Gottschalkia purinilytica: one gene and its partner. The protein of the gene in region 2 binds, or shares a complex with, the protein of the main gene of each other region. Links are inferred from orthologs where the notes say so. Each region holds a gene or a part of one and is shown on either strand. Other genes may lie near its edges.

Region 1 (8,676 bases), on a different replicon or contig from region 2:
TTTATCCATACTTTCTTTTAAGACATCTTCTCTTGTTACATTCATTTGTGAATGAATATAGTAAGTAGGCTCTATATTTGTCGTATTCATTTCTTCAATCTTTTCTACATAGTTTAGTAATATTTCTATATCTTTTATGAATTTCTCTTTTTCCTTACCTTTTATTTCTAATTTTGATAGTTTTATAACTTTCTCGATTTCTTCCTCTGTAATAGTCATTATATTCCCTCCATATTACATAAGCTTTGAATCTTCAACTATTTTCTTAAATTCATCACTATTTATAATAGAAATTCCAAGTTCACTAGCTTTGTCGGCCTTTGATCCTGGATTTTCTCCAACTACCACAAAGTCTGTTTTTTTACTTACACTACCTGTCACTTTACCACCAAGTTTTTCTACTATTTCTTTTGCCTCAGTCCTACTAAAGTCTTCTAAAGTGCCAGTAACAACTACAGTTTTTCCACTGAATATACTATCTTCTTTTACTTCATGCTCTTCATATTCTAAAGTTATTCCTTCAGATAATAGCTTATTTATACTTTCTACTATTTTGTCATCATGGAAAAACTCTATTATACTATTAGCAACTATTCCTCCTATATCTGGTACAGAAATTAATTCATCATATGTTGCGTTCATTATATTTTCTAGTGACTTGAAAGTATTAGCAAGCTCTGTAGCTGTTTTTCTTCCTACATTAGGTATACCAAGTGCATATATAAACGCATCTAAATCACAATTTTTACTTTTTTCTATAGCATTTAATAGATTCTCTGTCTTTTTCTTTCCGAATCTCTCTAATTCAACTAAATCATCAAATTTAAGCTCATATATTTGAGATATATCCTTTAAATCTAATTTTTCAAATAACTGTCCTGCTGTTTTTTCACTAAATCCTTCTATATTCATAGCATCTCTACTTGCAAAATGAACTAGTCTTGATACTAACTGTGGCTTACAAGATAGTGAATTTAAGCAAAACATATGTACACCTTCATGTTTCAATTCACTATTACATGCAGGACAGTATTCTGGCTTATCTATTTCCTCATGTACTTCATCATCTTCAACTGCTCCCATTATTTCTGGTATAACATCATTTGACCTTCTTATCCAAACCTTGCATCCTTTTTTTACTCTTTTTCTCTGTATATCATCCCAGTTATTTAAAGTAGCCCTTTTTACAGTTACTCCTCCTATATCAATAGGCTCTAGATGTGCTATTGGAGTTACTTTTCCCGTTCTTCCTACATTCCATTCCACTTCTAGTAGCTTTGTAGTAACTTCTTCTGCCTCAAATTTATATGCCATAGCCCATCTAGGAAACTTCTGAGTATATCCTAAAACTTCTCTCGTTCTAATATCATTTATTTTTATAACTAATCCATCTGTTAACACATCTAAATTTTTTCTTTCTTCATTCACTCTACCTACTTCTTCTATTACTTCTTCTATATCATTATATACTTTAAGATAGTCGTTTACAGGAAGTCTATTTTCCTTTATGAACTCTATCATATCTAGATGAGTTTCAAATGTTAATGTATCAGAAAATCCTATATTATAAAAGTAAGCTATAAGGTTTCTTTCTGCTGTTAACTTTGGATCCAAGTTTCTTAAAGCCCCTGCCGCTCCATTTCTAGCATTCTTCAAAGGTTCTTTTGCCTTTTTATTATACTCTTCTAGTGCCGATAAAGGCATGAGACCCTCTCCTTGAACCTCAAATGTGCCATCTTTAAAAGGTATAGTTAAAGGAACAGTTTTTATTGTTTTTATCTGTGGAAGTATGCCTTCTCCTATTATTCCATTACCTCTAGTTGAACCTTGTACTAGTTTTCCATCTTGATAAGTAAGGTTTATTGTAAGACCATCGAATTTTAGTTCAACAACATACGTAGGATATGGAAGCTTCTGTTCATTTGCTGCATTATACTGGTTTATAAGCTTTTTAACTCTTTGATCCCAACTTCTAAGTTCTTCTACATTTTGGCTTTTATCCAAGCTCAGTAGTTTTCCTAAATGTCTATGTTTTTCGAACTTATCTAATACTTCCCCACCTACTCTTTGTGTAGGTGAGTTAGAAAGCACAGTATTTGTTTCTTTCTCGAGTGCTACTAATTCATCATAAATAGCGTCATATTCTTTATCACTAACCTTAGGACTGTCTAATGTATAGTAGTAGTAGTTTAGGTCATTTATTATATCTATTAGTTCTTTCATTCTAGACAATTTATTATCATCCATATTAGCACCTCCAAATTTATACTACTTCTATAGGTGCATAGGCAAGCATAAGTTTCTTTATACCTTGACTTGGAAAAGTTACTGTTATCTCTGTATTTTCTCCTTGTCCTTTTACTTGAACAACCGTTCCTATTCCCCAAGACTTATGGCTTACTTTCGCTCCTGCCTTTATATTCTCACTATCTGAATTCAGATTAGGTTCTTTTTTAGTATTCTCAAATGTATATCCTTTAAAATATTTACTACTTGTACTTGAATTTTGAGTTGCAGTATTTAATTTTTTCTTTTCATTGCAACCATCGATCAAACTTTCCGGTACTTCGCCTATAAACCTTGAAACTGCATTATAATTTGTTTTACCATACAACATACGTATACTTGAATATGTCATATATAGTATTTCTTTGGCTCTTGTTATTCCTACATAACAAAGTCTTCTTTCTTCTTCTAACTCATCATCATCTGTAAATCCTCGTGCTGATGGAAAAAGTCCTTCTTCCATTCCAGTCATAAATACTACAGGAAATTCAAGACCTTTAGCGCTGTGTAAGGTCATTAAAGTTACTGCTTCACCGTTTTCTGTGTCCACTCTATCTATGTCTGAAAGTAATGATATATTAGCAAGAAAATCTTCCAAATTACTTTCTTCATTATTAGCTTCATAATCTATAGCAACAGATAGAAACTCTTCTAAGTTTTCTATTCTACTTCTGGCTTCCACTGTATTCTCTTCTTCAAGCTCTTTTATATATCCAATAGAATCTAATATGTTCTCGATTAAGTCTTTTACTCCTAATATTTCTTTCATAGCTATAAATTTTCCTATAAGAGAAACAAAGCTTTTTAAGTTAGTTATTGCTCTTTGTGAAAGCCCAGGTATTTCTTCTGCATCCAGCATTATACTATATATACTTTCACCTTTCTTAATACTATAATCCTCTACCTTATCTAAAGTCGTTTTTCCTATTCCTCTTTTAGGAACATTTATTATTCTTTTTAAACTTATATTATCTACTGGATTTTGAATAACTCTTAAGTAAGCTATAATATCTTTTATTTCTTTTCTATCGTAGAACTTTAATCCTCCTACAATTTTATATGGTATATTCCCTTTTATTAATGCTTCCTCTAGTACACGAGACTGGGCATTAGTTCTGTAAAGTAAGGCAAAATCCGATAAGCTTTTTTCATCTTCCTCACAGATACTTTTTATTTTATTAACTATAAAGTAAGCTTCGTCGTGTTCGTTATCCCCATTATATATTTTTATTTTGTCTCCTTCTTCATTTTCAGTCCATAAAATCTTATCTTTTCTCTCTAAATTATTTTCTATAACAGAGTTTGCTGCATCAAGTATAGTTTTTGTAGAGCGATAATTTTGTTCTAGTTTTATAACTTTAGCATTAGGATATTCTTCTTCAAAGTCCAATATATTCCTTATGTCAGCTCCTCTCCATTTGTAAATTGACTGGTCAAAATCACCAACCACGCATATATTCTCATGTTGTTTAGCCAATAATTTTATCAACATATATTGTGCTCTATTTGTATCTTGATATTCATCTACTAATACATATTTGAATTTATTTTGATAGTATTCTAGTACATCAGGATTTTGTCTAAAGAGCTCTATAGTTTTATTTATTAAGTCATCAAAGTCTAATGCATTATTTTCTTTTAACTTATTTTGATATAATTCATATAGCTCTCCTTTTTGTCTTTCTCTAAAGTCGCTATAGTTATCATTTATATATTTATCTGGTGATATCAACTTGTCCTTTTGAGATCCTATAAAGTTTAACATTGAATTAGGATCAAATAGTTTTTCGTTCATGTCTTTTTCTTTTAAACAATCTTTTATAAGAGTCTTTTGATCACTAGTATCAAATATAACAAAACTTCTATTGTATCCGATCTTCTCTATATTTCTTCTAAGTATTCTTACACATATAGAGTGAAAAGTTCCTGTCCATATATCGTCTACTCCGTCTACTATAAGTCTGGATATCCTTTCTTTCATTTCACTTGCAGCTTTATTTGTAAATGTAAGTGCTAATATATTATAAGGACTTACTCCTTTTTCCTCGATTAAATATGCTATTCTATAAGTAAGTACTCTTGTCTTTCCACTTCCAGCACCAGCTAATACGAGTATTGGTCCTTCCGTAGCAAGAACAGCTTCTTTTTGTCTTTCGTTCATTCCTGTAAGAAAGCTCATTTTATTTTCCCCTTTCTTCTCATTGTCTACTTATACTATTATATAAGAAAGTATCTCCTTATTAAAGATGATTAGTCAATGATATTAGTAGTGTAACTATATCATATTTTATTCTTATATTTAACAGCCCTATATAAGAAGTTTCTAACTTCTGTAAATGTGAGTAGTTCACCAATTATAAACCTAATTAAAAATGAGCCTCTTTTAATATTAAGAGACTCATTACTTTAATTATAATTATTCTATTAAAACACATATTCTCCTTTTTCTAATAAATCTTTTGTTATATTTATCATTTCATCAAACATAGTTATTATAGTTTTAGATAACTCTTTAGCCTTTTCTACTTGAGAGTAAGCTTCCTTAATATTTTCTCTCTTTATTAAATTAATAACTACTTCTCCTATATTATGCAAGTCTTCATGATAAGAATCAACTTCAGACCATATTTCTAAAATTTGGGGATTTTTAGGACTAACAGAGTGATAAAAATGTCCAAAAGCACATCTATGTCCATCTGTCTGGATAGGTAGAACTTTCACTTCATTTACCATAGATTCTAAAGTCAGAACCCAATTCTTGTGGGCAGTTATAGCAGATTCCACATTTTTGATAAAGTCATCATTGGAAATTCTATACTTATCTTGATTACTAAGCTTTCCACCAACTTTAGCTACACTAGATACCTTATTTTCTATATCTTTAATTCCACTAGATATCTCTTTAATTTTATTAGATACATCTGTTAACTCAGTTGAAGTATTGTTCATTTTTTCTATTATATTAGTTGTATCTCCCATTGCACTACTTATTTCCTCCGTAGCAGAGCTAAGTTCTTGACTTGTATTAGATATAGCATTAATTCCATCTACAGTTTCACTTATTAGTTCATTATTTTTATTAAATATGTATATGAGCTCATCTAATTGAGCTTTAACTGATTCTATTTCATCTACTGATTCTGAAACACTCTTAGAACTATTCTCAGAGGCTATATTTATATCTTCTATATGTATACTAAGACCTTCTAATAGTTTTTTTGTATCTGCTGAAAGCTTCCTCACTTCTTCAGCTACAACATTAAATCCCTTACCATGCTCACCTGCTCTTGCTGCCTCTATAGAAGCATTTAATGCTAGTATATTTATTTGTTCTGATATAGAATCTATATCTTCCATTGTTTTTTTTACATTCTTAGTTATATTGATCAAACTTGAAACATTATCATACATAGTATGTGATATATTTGTTACATATTCAATACTCTCTCCTATAACCTCCGCCATTTCTTTACTTGATGTCACATTATTACTCATCTCTTTAGTTTTATCATTCATAACAGATAAAGAATCTGAAACCTCTATAGAATTATTTTCAAGTTCGGCCATATTTGCAGATATTTCTTCAAAAACTGATGCTAATCCATCAGATATATTACTTATATTTGAAACACCGTCATTTATTTCACTTGAGTAATGTTCTAACTTTACGTCAAAAGTACTAATATCTATGGCTATATCTAATATACTGTGAATAATATACTCTATCTCTTCTTTATTTCCATAAAATTTATGTGATAAATCTATTAATTTTCTTACTATTCTATCTTTTGTATCAATTCTATTAGAATCCTCTAATTTATCTTTTAACATGTCATCTATAATCTCTTCATACTTTCTTTTACTTAGAATCATTTTTATCATTCTCCTTATATCTCTACGTATTTAAGAAATTTTATAATCTCTAATAATTTAGTTTACTCAAGTTTTTCAATATAATATATAAGTTATTTTAACATATTTTATCATTATATTATGTTTTTTTACATATTTCGCATATTTTTTTACTAATAAATTATATTCCCTCATTTAGCTATGTTTAACTATTTTTTTTGTATAGATCAACTATAAATAGTTTTATTTTTCTTTTAATTATCTATATATCTTTTATAAAAGTTACAAAAAATAATGGCTAGTCAATTAATCGGTTGATTAGCCATTATTTTTTATATCATAATTATGTTTTTTTATATTATTAATTAAGTTTCATATTATTAATCCAATGGTTTCGAAACCTCTAACCCTGATTTTTCATATTCTGCCCAAGACCCATCATAATTTTTAACATTTTCATATCCCAATAATTCTCTTAATACGAAAACTGTATGTGCCGATTTCACTCCAGATTGACAGAAAGGTAATATAGCTTCTTTATCTTTTGTTATTCCTTTTTCCCCATATAGTTTTTCAAGTTCTTCCGCACTTTTAAATGTACCATCTTCATTTAATACTTGTGTCCATTCTATCCATACTGATTTTGGAATAGATCCATCCTTAACTTCTTTCTCCGAACGTGAATCTAAAGGTATTACATTTTTATTATCTGAATTTTTCTTAATAAAATCTAAATCAGCAACATAATCTTTGTTAGGTTCTTGTGCTTTATATTGTGTTGCTTCTTTTTCATCAGATAAAGCTTTTGTTTCAAATCCTGCTTTTTTCCAAGCATCTACTCCACCCTCTAATATTTTTACATTTTCATGGCCATATACTTTCATAGTCCACCATAAACGTGAAGCCCATAATCCGTTATCAGCATCATAAATAACTACAGTATCATCATTTTTAATTCCTGCTTTACTTAAAACTTCTTCTATTTTTTCTCTATTAACCATCATTTTAGAGACACCATTTACTTCTGTCATAATATCATCTCTTTTGATTTTAACTGCTCCCGGTATGTATCCCCCTGGAAGTTTACCATCTCTTAGGTCTATTATAACAGCTTCTTTTAGGTCTTTTAGTTCTTTAGCCGTTATAATACTTTCTGGTTTAGCATACCCTTTTTGATTTTTTTCTTGTTTATTATCTTCTTTTTTACTAGCACTTGTTGTATCTTCAGTAGTTTTTTCTTGATTAGTTTGATTTGTTTCTGTTTTTTTAGAACATCCAACTGTAGCTACTGTTAAAGACAAAGCTAGTACTCCAATTAATGCTATTTTTTTACTTAACATTATTACTCCCCCTTATACTGTACATCAAAATTTTATCTAAAAGCTTTTATTTAGCTTTCATACAATTTAAACATCAATATTCTTTTTCTTCTTAAGCCACCCTGGTATAAGTGAAACTATAACAAACAGTACTGCACCAGCTCCTAAATATGCAAAAGTCTTTCCTGTGTTTCCTTCTCCACTTGCTAATGCCCCACTCATAAATGTAATTGCTATAGTTCCAGGTAACATACATATCCAAGAAACCAATATATACGTTGATAGTTTAATATCTGTTAGCCCGTACACATAATTTTGAACATTAAACGGAAATATAGGTACTAACCTTGTTATCATTAACATTCTCCAGCCCTGCTGTTTTACTCCATCATCTATTCTTTTAAGATTTTTATTCTTTTCAATCAATCCTTCAACCATATCTCTAGCTGTATATCTTCCTACTATGAATGCCATTGTTGCACCTATCGTTGATCCTATTGAAGCCCAAACTGCTCCCCATAAAGAACCAAAAGCTAACCCAGCTAATATCCCTATTGGTAAACCTGGTAAAAAGAAAATACAAGCAATAACATACAGCCCTATGTATACAATAGGTCCAAGTATACCAAAGTCATTTATCCAATTTTTAAGATTTTGAATATTCTTAATACTTATATATTCAAACAATCCAAAATGCCTCATAAGTAAAATGATAGCGGTTATAATTGCTATTATGATTCCTATCTTTAAATAGTTTTTTTTCTTATTTTTAATTTCACTATTTTTTGTATCTTCCACTTTACCCCTCCTTTTTTTAGTTAATAGATAATCGTTATCCTAGTACTTTTGAAATTAAGCTTTTATTTTCAAGTATAATCTCCATAACCATTTCACATATATCCCCTGTAACTTTAGTACATCTTTCCTTATGTTCTTTGGAACCAAATTTGTAATCTTTTATAAGGACTCTACAGCAAGCACTACCATACTTCTCTCTAAACTTATCATGCAACTGTTGTGATAACTTCATCACTTTTCTATTACCGCCCCCTGGTTTCTTTCTTCCGTATACGAGTCCTAGGGCAGTTTGTCCACCAGTTAAAGCACCGCAACTACATCCTGCACCTCCCATTCCAACAGGAAATCCTGATGTAAGTCTCACATACTCCTCTGGCATTCCGCACTCTAATACTTTATTAACCGAAGCCAATATAGCCTC
Region 2 (8,696 bases):
TTATCATTTATTAAAAATCTTTATATTTAAATCACATTATACATTTTTATGATAGGGTCTTTTCATAAAGTAGCTTTATTTTCTTTACAAATTCTTCTTTTTCAGTTTCATCTTTAAATGCTGAATTAGGAACAATTACTGCTGAAACGGCGCTAATATATATGTAAATATGTTTTTTATCTAATTCTATCGACTCTATTTCTTTTAGATTAATCTTAGCTTCTCCTTTATCGCTTTTTTCAATAATATAATCTTCCGTTATCTCTAAAGTTACACTTAAAGGTACGGCACTATTCTTTCCTTCATTAAGCATTTTAGATATTCTTCTCGCTACCATCCACTTAGCATATTTTTCATACAGAGCTATCCATAATATAGATGCAGGTATAAACCAACACAACCAATACCATATGGGTATTCCACTGGATAAAGAAAAAGGATAAGGTATTAATAAAAATATTATAGGAAATAAGTATTTCTGTATTATTAAAGATCTTCTCATTGTTCTAGAATGTTTAATGTGAAACATATTGAAATCTATGTGGTCTTGTTTTTCAATAATATAATTAAGCTGCATATTGTTCTCCTTAATAATTCTTGATTATATTCTTAGATCATTAATTTTAATAAAAAATATCTAAAACTTATTTTAGGTATTTCCTATTATTAAATCTTGTCTTAAAGCTCTTTTAATTGATATATTATTTTTATAGAGGATTAATAAAAGTCATTTATCTTTTTAATGACATTTTATTAATCACTCTATTATCAATAATCTTTATATAATATGATTTTAAATATTTAAGACAGTACCTTACTTAAAAAATGTCCTGTATAAGACTCAGGTACTTTACATACTTCTTCTGGTGTTCCTTGAGCTACTATAGTTCCACCTTTATCTCCACCTTCTGGTCCTAAATCTATTATATAGTCAGATATCTTTATTACATCTAAGTTATGTTCTATAACTACTACTGCATTTCCAGCATCTACTAGCTTATTTAATACTTTTATAAGCTTATGAACATCTGCTGTATGAAGTCCTGTTGTTGGTTCATCTAGTATATATAAAGTTTTTCCTGTACTTCTTTTACTTAACTCTGTAGCAAGTTTTATTCTTTGAGCTTCTCCCCCTGATAATTGAGTAGATGGCTGACCTAATTTTATATATCCTAGTCCTACTTCATTCATAGTCTCTATTTTTCTTTTTATACTTGGAATATTATCGAAAAATTCTAATGATTCCTCTACAGTCATATCTAAAATTTCAGATATTGTCTTCCCTTTATATTTTACTTGTAGTGTCTCTCTATTATACCTTTTTCCCTTACATACTTCACAAGGTACATATACATCTGGTAAAAAGTGCATTTCTATTTTTATGATTCCATCACCTTTACAAGCTTCACACCTTCCACCTTTTACATTAAAACTAAATCTTCCTTTTTGATAACCTCTAGATTTAGCTTCTGGTGTCATTGAAAATACATCTCTTATCTGGTCAAAAACACCTGTATATGTTGCAGGATTTGATCTAGGTGTTCTACCTATAGGTGATTGATCTATTTCTATTATTTTGTCTATGTTATCTATACCTTTTATAGTTTTATGCTTTCCTGGTTTCTGTTTTAGCCTATGAAGCTTTTGAGCTAATCCTTTGTATAGTATTTCATTTATTAGCGTACTCTTTCCTGAACCCGAAACTCCTGTTATAGATGTAAATACACCTAGTGGAATTTTTACATTAACATTTTTTAGATTATTTTCACTAGCACCTACAACTTCTATCCAATTTCCATTAGGTTTTCTTCTTTCTAAAGGTACCTCTATTTTTTTCCTTCCACTTAGATATTGTCCTGTTATAGATTCCTCACATTTCTTAATTTCCTCTACAGTACCTTGAGCTATTATATGCCCTCCGTGTACTCCTGCACCTGGTCCAATATCTACAATGTGATCAGCACAATACATTGTATCTTCATCATGTTCAACTACTATAAGCGTATTTCCCAAATCTGTAAGATTTCTTAAGGTTTTTAAAAGTCTGTCGTTATCTCTTTGATGAAGTCCTATACTTGGCTCATCTAATACATATAATACCCCTACTAAACTAGACCCTATTTGTGTTGCAAGTCTAATTCTTTGAGATTCTCCTCCTGAAAGAGTTCCTGCATTTCTTGAAAGTGTAAGATAATCTAATCCAACATCTACTAAAAACTTAAGTCTTTCTCTTATTTCTTTTAATATTTGATTTGCTATAATTTCTTCTTTTTCTGAAAGTTTTAGATTGTCTATAAAATCTAATGCTTGTCTTACCGATAATTTTGTAAAATCAGTTATATTTAATTCATTTATTTTTATAGCTAAGATCTCTGGCTTTAATCTTGAACCACCACATTTAGGACAGTCTTTTATACTCATAAAGCTTTCTATCTTTTCCTTCATATATTCAGAAGAAGTCTCTCCATATCTTCTTTCTAAATTAGGTACTACACCTTCAAAAGTCCCTTCATAAGTTTTCCATCCACTAAATCTACTATCAAATTCAAATTTAACTTTTCTTTCTCCTGTCCCATATAGTATTTCATCTATAAATTCTTTTGGAGCATCTTTTAAAGGTGTATCTAAGCTTACATTATGATACTCAGCTATTGATTTAAACATTTGAAAATAATATGTTTCATCAGAAGTATTTGAAAAAGGCGCAATAGCTCCTTGGTTTATAGATAAATTTTGGTTTGGTATAACCAATTCTGGGTCTACTTTCATATGGCTACCTAATCCATTACAAGTATTACACATTCCAAAAGGACTGTTAAAAGAAAACATTCTAGGTGAAATTTCATCTATTCCTATCCCACAATCTGGACATGAAAACTTTTGGCTAAATAAAAGCTCTCTTTCGCCTATAACATCTACTATAGCTAATCCATCACTAAGCTTTAATACTGTTTCTAATGAATCTGTAAGTCTTTGTTCTATTCCTTCTTTTACTATTATTCTATCTACTACAACTTCTATAGAATGTTTTTTATTTTTATCTAATTTTATTTCTTCTCCTAGATCTTTAGTTTCCCCATCTATTCTAACTCTGACAAATCCTTCTTTACGTATATTTTCTAATATTTTTTGATGTTCTCCTTTTTTTCCTCTTACAATAGGAGCTAAAAGCTGAATCTTTGTTCTTTCTTCAAGTTCTAATATTTGATCTACCATCTGATCTATAGTTTGAGAAACAATTTCTTTCCCACATTTATAACAATAAGGTGTCCCTATTCTTGCAAATAAAAGTCTTAAGTAATCGTAAATCTCAGTTACTGTACCTACTGTAGATCTTGGATTTCTATTTGTAGTTTTTTGATCTATCGATATAGCAGGTGAAAGTCCCTCAATATATTCAACATCTGGCTTTTCCATTTGTCCTAAAAATTGTCTAGCATATGATGAAAGACTTTCAACATATCTTCTTTGACCTTCTGCATATATAGTATCAAAAGCTAAGGAAGACTTTCCTGAACCACTTAAACCCGTAAATACTATAAATTTATCTCTAGGTATCTCTAAGTCAACATTTTTTAAATTATGTTCTTGTGCTCCCTTTACTATAATCTTGTCTTTAGCCATCTAAGTCACCTCATTAATTTAGTTAGTCATTTTCTTTAATTCTTCTATTTTATCTCTAAGTTCTGCTGCTCTTTCAAACTGTAAGCTTTCAGCAGCTTCCATCATTTCTGTTTCAAGCTTGGCTATAGCATCATTAATGTCTTCTACTGAAATATTTTGAGAAGTATCTACTCCATATTTTTCTGACTCTTCAGCTACTTTAGTTGCTTCTATAACATCTCTAATTCCTTTTTCTATAGTTTTAGGAACTATTCCATGTTCTTCATTATATTCAGTTTGAATTTTCCTCCTTCTGTTTGTTTCATTTATAGCATTTCTCATTGAATTTGTAATTTTATCAGCATACATTATAACCTTACCTTCGGCATTTCTAGCAGCTCTACCTATTGTTTGTATCATAGATGTTTCAGATCTTAAAAATCCTTCTTTATCAGCATCTAATATTGCTACTAAAGATACTTCTGGTATATCTAGTCCTTCTCTTAAAAGGTTGATTCCAATCAACACATCAAACTTTCCTAATCTCAAATCTCTTATTATTTCCATACGCTCTATGGTCTTAATATCTGAGTGAAGATATTTAACTTTAATACCTATTTCTTTAAAATAGTTAGTAAGATCTTCTGACATTTTCTTAGTAAGAGTTGTTATAAGCACTCTCTCATTTCTTTCTGTTCTAATATTTATCTCTTTAATTAAATTATCGATTTGATTTTTAGTTGGTCTTACCTCTATTTCTGGATCTAATAGTCCAGTAGGTCTAATAATTTGTTCTACTATTTCTTGAGAATGTTCTAATTCATAAGGTCCTGGTGTAGCACTCACATACAATATTTGATTAATATGATCCTCAAATTCATCAAACTTTAATGGTCTATTGTCTAAAGCCGATGGTAATCTAAATCCATAATCTACTAATGTCATTTTTCTAGAACGGTCACCTGCATACATACCCCTTACTTGAGGTATAGTAACATGTGATTCATCTATAATCATAAGATAATCTTCTGGGAAGTAATCTAATAATGTATATGGCTTACTTCCTGCGGGTCTTCCACTTATATGTCTTGAATAGTTTTCTATTCCTTGACAAAATCCCATTTCCCTAAGCATTTCTATATCATACATAGTTCGTTGTTTTAGTCTTTGAGCTTCAAGAAGCTTATCTTCACTTTCTAACTCTTTTAATCTCTCTTCTAATTCTATTTCTATAGTCTTTATAGCTCTCTCAACTTTATCTTGGGATGTAGCAAAGTGAGAAGCAGGAAATATAGATATATGGCTTCTAAGGCCTATTATTTCTCCAGTAAGTGCATTAACTTCTGTTATTCTATCTATTTCATCTCCAAAAAACTCAACTCTTATAGCATTTTCATTAGAGGAAGCTGGGAATATCTCTATAACATCGCCTCTTACTCTAAAAGTTCCCCTCACAAAATTTATGTCATTTCTTTCGTATTGAATATCTATAAGCTTCCTAATGACTTCTTCTCTATCTTTAGTCATACCTGGTCTTAGTGATACTACTAGATTTTCATAGTCAATAGGGTCACCAAGTCCATATATACATGAAACACTAGCGACTATTATTACATCTTTTCTATCAAACAATCCAGCAGTCGCAGAGTGTCTTAATTTATCTATTTCATCATTTATAGATGCATCTTTTTCTATATAAGTATCTGTATGTGGAACATATGCTTCTGGTTGATAGTAATCATAATAACTCACAAAATATTCTACTGCGTTATCTGGAAAAAACTCCTTAAACTCACTAGCAAGCTGTGCAGCTAAAGTCTTATTATGTGCAATTATTATTGTAGGCTTCTGAACTTTTTCAATTATATTTGCCATTGTAAAAGTTTTTCCCGATCCAGTAACCCCTAATAATGTTTGCTGTTTTACACCTTGCAATATTCCTTTACTTAATTTTTCTATAGCTTGAGGTTGATCCCCAGTTGGTTTAAACTCCGATTTTATTTTAAATTTATCCAAATTATCACCTCTATTTATGTGTGCATTTATTTATCAATAAAAATTCTGGTATATATTTTAAAAGTATATCATATACTTTTTTTATTCGTTATAAATAGATATATAAATCCATAAATTACAAAAAGTTTTTTAAATATATCCTCTGTATAACAAGTTAACTATATAGTATCTATCTATTATCAAAGTATAAAAATATATTATTAAGTAATCTCTCAAACATAATTATAAATAGTACAAGTTTTAAAAATAATAATATTTCTGAACATTTGTTCGTATTAATTATATATTTTGTTCCAGAATAAGTCAATATGAGTGATACAATAAAATATTAAAATACTTATAATAGACTTTTAAAAGGTATTTAATCTATTTTGTTGAATAATGTATATAATGATAGAAAGTGGAGGTGACGTCAGTGAGAAAATCATTATTAGTATTTTCTGTCGTTTTAACTTTGTCAGGTTGTAGCCAAAAAAACACTTTAACTAATATGTTAAGTAATAGTAAAAATGAAAATAAGTCTATAGAAAATAATATTGATTTTACAGTAGAGAAAACTACTCTTTCTAAAGGATATAATCTAACAGAACCCAATGTAGAAGTTGTTAAGGATTCTTCAGATTCACTGATTTTAGCTAATTTGGGCATTTTAGAATGCTCTGATATTAAAGTTGATAAAATAACAGAATATAATAACCAAGTAAATATATATACAAGTATTATAAATGATAAAGAAAATGATAGTATTGTTGTTCCTCAAATACTAATAAATATGAAGAATATACCAAATGCTAATCTTAAAGATTTAACTTTCAACATAGTAAGGTCTAATTATGAAACAATAAATCTAAATCATAGTATCAATCAATCTCTAGATACAATATACAATCAATTTAATTTATCTCCTACCTCTATACCGCAAACTACGCTTACGAAAGAAAGAGATCGATATTATTGGGATATTCAAATTTTAAATGCGTTTAAAAAAGAAGATTTAGATAGTTCTATAGTTAATTTTAGTACAAGAGTTGATTCTTTCACAGGAAAGCTTATAAATACTAATGAAAATAATATCTCTAACATAATAGATAAAGGAAACATACTAAACTTTACTGAAAATAGATTTTTATTATATGCTCAAAAATCATATATAAATAAAAAGGCTGTGGAAACTTTATGGATATATGATACAGAAACTAATATCAAGAAAAAGATATTTTTAACCGATAAGTCTATTGTTAAAGCCAATCTTAATTTAAACTTAAATAAAGTAGCTGTTATTGAAAGTATAGATAACATTACTTCACTATCTGTCATAGATTTAAATAATCTTTATGTCAAAGAGTTATCTTCAGGAAAACATAATAATACTAGTAATATAAAATGGCATAATAATGATCTTTATGCTATTGTTAATGATAAAAATAATCTTTCATCTATTATTTCATATGATATTAATACTAATAAAGAAAATATTATTTATTCTAGTAAAACAAAGCTATCAACATTTGATTTAATAGATAATTCTATTTTATTTTCAACTTTTAATGAAGATAAGAGTTTATCAGAAGTGTTTATTTATAATGAAAATGAAAAACCATTGAAAATTGATAACGGAACAAATGCAAAGTTTATTGATAAAAATAAGGTTATGTACATAAAAGAAAATAAAGATATCTCTAATATATATTTATATAATATAAAAGAAGATAATAAAGATTTATTAACAAATCAAAACATAATAAACTATTCTTTTAAAAGCAAAGATGACATTTATTTTATTGGAAAAAACAAAGATAATATGAACTTTCTGTTACTTACATATAATTATAAAAATAATGTTATTTCTCCTATATCTAATTGGATAAGTAACAACATATACTATAGTCCTTATAATAATATGATATATTTTAGTATAACTCCACCTGAATCAAATTCTGGTAATGAAACAATATATTCTATTAACATCAACAACTTACATAAAAAAGATTAAAATTAAAGGAAGCTTATATGTTAAAGCTTCCTTTAATTTTGGTAAATATCTTCTGAATTGTAGTTTTATCTTGTAATTTAAATACAATGTTTGAGTTCTGCGGAACTATTAATATTCCTAAGTCAGACACTCCTCTTTTAGAGTTTTTATATATTTGACTGACTATCTTGCCATTGTTATTATAATAGCTAATAAATATAGAAGTTGGAAAACGAGATAATATTTCAATTATATCTACTTTGCTATTAATATTTTTACCATTCATTGATACTATAACATTCCCTGATTTTATTCCTAATTTTTCTCCAACACTATTAGGTAGTATATCTAAAACTCTTACTCCTCTTGTAGTAGGAGTGAAAAAAGGATCTTTATTTAATTCCTCTCTATTATTTTTTCTAATTATAATTTCATGAGCTATTGGTGCAAATAAAACTACTATATATTTGAAAATATATATTTTTATGGCAATGATTGACAATAAAATAAGACTTAGACTAAATAGAAATAAGTCTTTTGAAATTTTTCTTTTCTTTGTTTTACAATCTTTTGTTATAGTATTATCTCCATATCCTAAAATTGCAACAACTCCTGTTATAGCATATGAAATCTCATTAATATAGCTAGATACTTCCTGTTTAGCAAATAGTGGCCACCAGCTTGGCATATCAACAAAGTTATTATTTATTCCTTGAGATATAGCTAAAAGCATAGTAATAGGTATAGGCCAATATCTTGCCATATTAAAAGCTCCCACTACTACTCCTTTTTTCTCAAGAAACATAGGTATTTTAATTCTATCTCCATCAATTAGCACTAAAAAGCTTTCTACCAAATGTAGTATTCCTACAACAGCCATTAAACTTGGTATATTAACGTTTAATTTCCCTGTTAATAAACTTACTATACCAATTAATCCACCTGAGTAAGCAAAACATACAAATCTTTGATCTATTAACATTAATACGATAGAAACTAAAAGTGCATAGTTAAAGTCTTTTATTTCTATAGTTACTCCTAATAGCATTATCACTAAACTTCCTATTACTCCTCCTATTATTCCAAATATTATTGAAGTTACTAT

What was found.
Region 1: the proteins of uvrB (region 2) and pcrA are in contact, whole or in part, in a crystal structure (PDB 7EGT), measured with the Thermus thermophilus proteins. The link is inferred for Gottschalkia purinilytica from one-to-one orthologs. Residues at the interface, in WP_096411307.1 of Thermus thermophilus: Glu23, Leu25, Arg26, Asp27, Gly28, Glu29, Arg30, Phe31, Arg55, Glu326, Asp327, Phe328, Glu379, Ser382, Gln383, His398, Gly400, Arg401; in WP_096412145.1 of Thermus thermophilus: His654, Arg656, Phe657, Gln666, Asp668, Glu669, Lys680, Arg681, Leu682, Ser683, Lys685, Tyr686, Ala687.

Annotation. Positions count from the first base shown.
Region 1 is NZ_LGSS01000020.1:22,148-30,823, forward strand. The notes cover bases 1,865-4,808. They hold pcrA (DNA helicase PcrA), read right to left. Parts: upstream 4,466-4,808; coding sequence 2,264-4,465; downstream 1,865-2,263. Other genes in these bases: ligA (NAD-dependent DNA ligase LigA), read right to left, coding at 1,865-2,247; CLPU_RS14655 (methyl-accepting chemotaxis protein), read right to left, coding at 4,711-4,808. Also shown: Asp-tRNA(Asn)/Glu-tRNA(Gln) amidotransferase subunit GatC, read right to left, coding at 1-219; more of ligA, read right to left, coding at 235-1,864; more of CLPU_RS14655, read right to left, coding at 4,809-6,159; CLPU_RS14660 (sulfurtransferase), read right to left, coding at 6,519-7,478; CLPU_RS14665 (TVP38/TMEM64 family protein), read right to left, coding at 7,545-8,255; CLPU_RS14670 (C-GCAxxG-C-C family protein), read right to left, coding at 8,290-8,676. UniProt on the Escherichia coli protein: A helicase with DNA-dependent ATPase activity. Unwinds DNA duplexes with 3'-5' polarity. Translocates on single-stranded DNA with 3'-5' polarity. Initiates unwinding more efficiently from a nicked substrate than double-stranded DNA.
Region 2 is NZ_LGSS01000004.1:224,651-233,346, forward strand. The notes cover bases 3,132-6,095. They hold uvrB (excinuclease ABC subunit UvrB), read right to left. Parts: upstream 5,620-6,095; coding sequence 3,643-5,619; downstream 3,132-3,642. Other genes in these bases: uvrA (excinuclease ABC subunit UvrA), read right to left, coding at 3,132-3,624; CLPU_RS05915 (putative periplasmic lipoprotein), read left to right, coding at 6,035-6,095. In the rest of the region: CLPU_RS05900 (YcxB family protein), read right to left, coding at 47-577; more of uvrA, read right to left, coding at 802-3,131; more of CLPU_RS05915, read left to right, coding at 6,096-7,612; CLPU_RS05920 (PDZ domain-containing protein), read right to left, coding at 7,626-8,696. UniProt on the Escherichia coli protein: The UvrABC repair system catalyzes the recognition and processing of DNA lesions. A damage recognition complex composed of 2 UvrA and 2 UvrB subunits scans DNA for abnormalities.